3 regions of the Kurthia sp. Dielmo genome follow, and region 1 is predicted to be linked to each of the others. Evidence: riboswitches for the same ligand, from Rfam matches in the RefSeq annotation. Region 1 holds a riboswitch; each other region holds the start of a gene.
What was found. Region 1 has a riboswitch for cobalamin ahead of cobJ (precorrin-3B C(17)-methyltransferase). Riboswitches for the same ligand answer to the same signal wherever they lie in the genome.
Positions count from the first base shown of each region.

Region 2: linked by a shared signal. The riboswitch ahead of metE (5-methyltetrahydropteroyltriglutamate--homocysteine S-methyltransferase) and the one ahead of cobJ (precorrin-3B C(17)-methyltransferase) in region 1 are both predicted to bind cobalamin.
Region 3: linked by a shared signal. The riboswitch ahead of KTHG_RS01050 (ABC transporter substrate-binding protein) and the one ahead of cobJ (precorrin-3B C(17)-methyltransferase) in region 1 are both predicted to bind cobalamin.

Region 1 is NZ_HE578959.1:451,983-454,258, reverse strand. It holds gene KTHG_RS13355 (energy-coupling factor ABC transporter permease) at 1-15, opposite strand, end outside; cobalamin riboswitch at 134-318, opposite strand; cobalamin riboswitch at 547-723, shown strand; gene cobJ (precorrin-3B C(17)-methyltransferase) at 888-2,276, shown strand, end outside.
Region 2 is NZ_HE578959.1:100,220-102,495, reverse strand. It holds gene KTHG_RS11765 (SpoIIE family protein phosphatase) at 1-528, opposite strand, end outside; cobalamin riboswitch at 774-951, shown strand; gene metE (5-methyltetrahydropteroyltriglutamate--homocysteine S-methyltransferase) at 1,101-2,276, shown strand, end outside.
Region 3 is NZ_HE578956.1:119,267-121,542, reverse strand. It holds gene KTHG_RS01055 (FecCD family ABC transporter permease) at 1-73, opposite strand, end outside; gene KTHG_RS01050 (ABC transporter substrate-binding protein) at 73-1,032, opposite strand; adenosylcobalamin (AdoCbl) riboswitch at 1,091-1,222, opposite strand; gene KTHG_RS01045 (MupG family TIM beta-alpha barrel fold protein) at 1,425-2,276, shown strand, end outside.

The sequences.
Region 1 (2,276 bases):
TAATAATTTTTTCATGCAAAATCCCCCTTATAAAAGTAGAGGAATGTACGAAAAAAGCCTATCTCCATAACGGAAATAGGCACAAAAAGACAGCATTCATCGTAAGTTTGTCTTTCGTACACCTATCCTCGTAGGCCGAATTGATTTTACGGCAGGTCTCCTGGCTTCGCGTCAACATTTCATTACACCTTCCCATCGTTTAGACAGTGGCATACGCAATGAAACTCAGCATCACAGTTGCGGGACAGCACTTGTTTTTCACAAGTTTCCCTTTTAAGCGAATAATTGATTATCCGCACCGTAAAATTGTATATAATTTTTCGACATTTCGTAAAATAGCTTATCATTGTCGTGGAAATTTGCCAATAACAATTTTTATTTCAATTTATTTGAAATCGAAAAACTTGTATCAATACAGAGAAAACGCTGTGATTTCAAGCGATTTATGCGAATTTTCTTTTGTACTATAACATCATAGTAAAAAAAGATTTGAAAAGTAAGATAATTACCGATATGATGAAAATAAGATTTTTTAAAAACTAAATACTAACGATACATTTTAGAAGTGCCTCGTTGTGAGGATAATAGGGAAAATGGTGAGAAGCCATTACAGCCCCCGCTACTGTAAGAGTGTTGAGGTCATCAAATCCATTGGCTAAAGCTGAGAAGGGATGACGTCATAGACACTTGAGTCAGGAAACCTGCTTTTAAAATCGGACAAAACTTTTCGGAGGGAGAAGCTTTTGGACAAACTTTATTTGCAGTATTTTTTAAACTTGCGAATTTTCAGTATGTTCAGCCTTTTATTCTCCGGAATAGAAGGCTTTTTTTGTTGTCTTCATTGTCCGAATGGGGAGTTGTGAGTGACAAGAAATGGAGGAAGTATCATGGCACAGGGTAAATTATTCGTCGTCGGGTTTGGACCAGGGGACTTTCAACATATTACGAATCGTGCAGTCGATGTACTGAAAATGAGTGATGTGGTGATCGGGTACAAAACGTATGTCGATTTAATCAAAGATTTAATTACAGCAAAAGCAGTTGTCAGCACAGGGATGACGGAGGAAGTATCACGTGCACAGGAAGCGGTGAAGCAAGCAGAGGCCGGCGAAATCGTATCCGTTATTTCAAGTGGTGATGCGGGTGTATACGGTATGGCAGGGCTTGTGTATGAAGTGTTAATCGAAAAGGGCTGGACGGAAGAAACGGGTATACCGGTTGAAATCGTGCCAGGTATTTCGGCAATCAACTCATGTGCGTCGTTACTTGGCGCACCGGTCATGCATGACTCATGTACGATTAGCTTGAGTGACCACTTAACACCATGGGATTTAATTTCAAAACGAATTGAAGCAGCCGCAATGGCGGATTTCGTTATTGCACTGTACAACCCGAAAAGTGGTCGTCGTACGCGCCAAATCGTTGAAGCACAGCGTATTTTACTTGAATATCGTCATCCGGATACACCAGTTGGCCTAGTAAAAAGTGCGTATCGTGATTCACAGCATATTACGATGACGACCTTATCGGAAATGCTGACGCATGACATTGGCATGTTGACAACCGTTGTTATCGGGAATTCATCAACATTTTTCTATGATAATAAAATGATTACGCCTCGTGGCTATCAAAAGAAATATACATTAGGCGAAGAAAAGCAACCGCTGAAGCCGCATCAGCGCTTGAAGAAGGAAGCAGAACCATGGGCAATGGATCAGGAGACAGGGCGTTCTTATGAGCCCGTAGCACCAGCACCAGAAAAAAAGCCTGAGCCATTAAAACCTATCGAGTCGGCCTTATCTTTAGCGGAGGAGGCACTTGGTTGCTTAGGTGTCGAGGTTTTTGAGCCAAAGCACTATGTGCATCAGAAAATGGAATCGATTTTTGAATTAGCCGTTAGTCCAGGTGTGGCTAATAAAAAAATTACGCCGCAGCAAATGATGACACTCGCAGATGTTGTCGGTGAAAAAGGCACGATGGAATATACGCCAGAGCATGAATTCATTTTGCGCATTCCAACGACGGCCCCTGAGCTTATTACGGACCGTTTGAAGGAATCAGGCTTACTTGTTTCACCATACGGCGACGTGGCACGTATTAAAGCGTGTGATTTCTGTGATGGTGAAAAGGCGGATTCAATTCCATATGCAGAGGAGCTACACAGCGTTCTTGGCGGTATGAATTTACCGAAGGAATTAAATATTGGCTTTAATGGCTGTGGGATGGCATGTTACCGCGCGGTGATGGATGACATTGGGATTGTCTACCGTAAAGGG
Region 2 (2,276 bases), 350 kb from region 1:
AAATGACGGTTTATACGCCACTTGTACAGCAAGCTTGTCATCAGTAAAAGGTTCACTTAATAAACTGCGCTGCACATGTGCTGCTAAATTTAATTCATTTTCAATCTTTTCATCATGAATCATATGCCAATCCAGCTCTTGTTTTAAACGGAGCGCCACATCCATGCGCGCTAGTAATTCAGTTTTGTTAATTGGTTTTGTAATATAATCATTACCACCAGCGCCAAGTGCTTCTGATAATTTTTTCTTATCATCAAGTGCAGTTGTAAATAAAATTTGAATATTTTTATAACGCTCATCACGACGAATCGTCCGACACGCTTCGATACCATCAATCTCTGGCATCATAATGTCTAGTAAAATTAGATCCACTGAATCGGGCTTATACTTTAGTTCATCAATTTTCAAATAATCATACAGTGCCTGAGCCGATGTCAGAGATACACAATTATCGTACCCAGCACTTTTTAAAATTTTCTCCATGACAAATAGATTTACCTTGTTGTCATCCACTAGTAGAATCGTCATTGTATCCCTCCTAATTTCTTCTATAAGTATTTAAAAACAGCCCATTATCTGGCGTTATACTATATACCTAAGTTTTTCGCACACTACGTTTTATGTATAAATTATTGGGTGTAGCGATGTTTTCTTACAGTATAACATCAAATAATTCATCTCGTATTGTTTTAGATGGTTTTAAGTAAAATTCTGCTCATTTTCAAAATATATTTTATTTTCTGAAAAATATATGCTATAGTATTGTTCAATTACATAACGTGTTACAAACCGGTGCATGTGAGAACATGCTTAAAAGGGAAGTATGGTGTGAATCCATCGCTGTCCCGCAACTGTAATTCGGAGTGCTTAAAAATTCGCCACTGTGTAAATGGGAAGGCTTTAAGCATGTTGATGATAAGTCAGGAGACCTGCCTGTTTTGAGTACACACCAAAGGCTCACGTGGAGATGGGCGGTGTTCTGTGCGATGGTCGGTCAAAAGGAGTCGACTTTTTTAATAATGCATAGATTCTTCCGCTATTTCTTAATTGAAATAGCTTTTTTATTTGGAGTTATGTAATACACCAAAGGAGGAATATACATGATTACAACAACAATTGGTTACCCGTATATCGGAGAAAACCGTGAATGGAAACGTCTCGTAGAAAAATTTTGGAAACAAGCGATTAGCGAAGATACATTACAAGCAGAGTGGAAAAAATTACGCATTACCCATTTAAAAAAGCAACAAAAACTCGGCCTAACGCAAGTAACATCTGGTGATTTTACGATGTATGACCGTATGCTCGATCTTGCATTTCTTTTTAACTTAATCCCATCTCGTTATCGCTCACTAGAAGATGAACCTTCTCTTACTACATATTATGCGATGGCTCGCGGTACGACTGACACGGTCGCTTGCGAAATGACAAAATGGTTCAATACTAATTATCACTACATCGTTCCCGAATACGAGGGCGCGACACTGAAATTAAATCATAATCATTATGTAGATTGGTTCTTAGAGGCAAAAGAAGCGGTTGATATTGACGTGAAACCAACACTAATCGGGCCAATGACCTTCTCTAAATTAACGAAAGGCTATCGTGATAAAGAACTTGCCCACTATTTATTGGAGCTACTGCCTCTTTACGCACAGGTTTTACAGCAACTTGTAGATGTTGGAGCAGAGTGGATTCAATTAGAGGAGCCGATTTTGACTACTGCCCTATCAGAGGAAGATTGTCGCTTAGCAGAAGTTATTTATACACAACTTGTCGAGGCTGTGCCACAAGCAAAAGTGATGCTGACAACCTATTTCGAAGCGTTAACAGATTTTGAACGCATCACGAATTTACCAGTGGCTGGTGTCGGATTAGATTTAATCCATGGCAAAAAAGAAAATTTAGCCGCGCTTCGTCAGCATGGCTTCCCAGCACAAAAAACATTAGCACTTGGCGTGGTTAATGGTCGTGATATTTGGGCAAGTAATTTACAGGAAGTTGCACAAGATGTACAAGCCGTTCAAACACTTGTATCGCCACAAGCTATTTGGCTGCAACCCTCTTGTAGCTTGCAGCACTGCCCGGTGACCGTTGCGAATGAAACAACGCTCTTCGATACACTAAAAGATGCACTCGCATTCAGTGATGAAAAATTAGGTGAACTTGTCGAAGTAAGTGGCTATATCGAAAGTGGTGAGTGGCCAACACCAACGGCGGTATCTGCTAGCATGAAGCGCATTGAAGCATTAAAAAATCATGCAAGTCGTCAAAAT
Region 3 (2,276 bases), on a different contig from region 1:
TACTAATCGCAAACCATGCCGCTACAACTAATAGCGCAAAGGATACGGTATACCCGACAACATGTTTTTTCATTATTTAAATGCCTCAGGATAGACAGCTTTCGCGATTTCTTCTAAGCCATCTGCTAAACGTGGACCTGTACGACTTGTTAAATTGTCATCGACTTGCACAATTTGGTCTTCTTTCACCGCTGTAATGGTATCAAAGCCATCACGTTTTTTAATTTTCTTCATGATATTTGGTACGTAATCATACTTCACGATAATGACATCTGGGTTGCCTTTTACAATCGCTTCTGGGTCGATTTTATACCAATTTTCGCCGCCATCTTTAGCAATATTATTCGCACCAATTAAGTCGAACATTTCTTGCATATACGAGTTATTACCCGCTGTATAAATATCTGGTGCATCTGATGTTTCGACAAATACAGAACGTTCTTTCACATTGGCATCTTTAATTTTCTGTTGTACATCCGCTACTTTTTTCTGCATATCTGCAACAATTTTTTTCGCTTCAGCTTCTTTATTTGTCACCTTACCGATTAGTTCGATATTGGCATACGTTTCATCAAATGAATTTGCTGTTGGCACAACAAATACAGTGATTCCTGCATCACGCAACTGTTCTAATCCTGCTTCAGCCGTACCTAATGATGACGCATCAATTAACACGAAATCAGGTTCTAACGAAATGATTTTTTCGATATTTGGATTCATATCGCCAACCATTGTTTTTTTAGTCGCTTCTTTCGGATAATCATCATTCGTTGTAACACCTGTCACCTTATCTCCTAAGTCAAGTGCGAATAATGATTCCGTAATGCTTGGTGATAATGTAATAATTTTTGAAGGCTCTTGCTTAATGCTAATTTCTTTACCTGTCGCATCCTTCACTGTTAATGGGTACGCATTTTGCTGCGCTGACTGTGTTGTTTTTTCCTTGTCATTTGTCTGATCTGCTGTACCGCAGCCTGATAATAACATTGCTGAGACCGCTAATGCGGAACCCCATGACATCCATTTTTTCAAAATCCATTCTCCTCTCATTTCCCGAGAACATAAAAAGGCCCCTGTACATACAGAAGCCCCCTAAAAGTTGACTATCCTCGTAGCACATTCAAAAAAATAGTAGGTAATCTGGCTTCGAATTACTTCATTACAGTGGCGGGACCGCATGAGATTTTCACTCATTTCCCCTACTATCTCTGTGTGTTTAATTGCCCCTATTATACAAAACTTCGAGACGTTAAGAAAGCATATTCGGAATAGTGCGTCATTTTCATGTAATTACGCACCAATTTTTCATTTATTTTATTTAAAAATGTAATTTAATTTCTTTTTAAAAAATATTTTAAATAAAATTTGAAATTTTATTACTTTTAGATTACACTATTTGTAAATAAATGAAAGGGGTTACATTCATGTTAGGGTTTTCTGTTTTTTTAAATAATATAGATGCTACTTACATGCATAACATGACAGATGCTGGCTTTAGTGATGTTTTCACATCACTTCAGCTTCCTGATGTAACCGAAGCTCATTTAGCCCGGCTAGGTGAATTATGTGCAGTTAATCATTTACGTTTAACGGTGGACATTCATCCTGCACTTTTCGAGCAATTCCCAATCGAAAAGCTACAAGCATTCGGTGTACATCAACTACGTTTAGACGACGGCTTCTCTATTGAGCAGATGATATCACTTTCTACGGCTTTTCATATCATTTTAAACGCTAGTACGGTAACGCGGAAGGAACTAGAGCAATTGCTCATAAATGTGCCAGCATCTCGCCTTGCTGCCTGGCACAATTATTATCCACATGTCTCAACGGGCTTAAGTGAAGAATTTTTCAAGCAACAAAATGATCTTTTTAAACAGTACGACATCCCAGTAGCTGCTTTTATTCCTGGAGATGAATACCGCGCACCGCTTTTTGAAGGCTTGCCCACACTCGAGAAGCATCGCCATTTTTCACCGTTTGCTTCTTATTTAGATATTTTTGAACAGGTAGACCTCGTTCTTGTTGGCGATTACAGCTTAAATGATGTCAGTCTAAAACAATTTGAACTGTTTATACAGCAACAAACGATTTTACTGCACACCTCACTTGAGCGTACGTATGAGGATTTACATGCGACACGATTTCATAATCGCCCTGACTGCGCCGCGGATGTTATTCGCTTTTTGGAGTCTCGCCAAACGAAGCGACATGTCAAGCCGGGGGTTATTACAACTCGACCGATTGGTGCTGTGACAATTGATAATGAACAATTC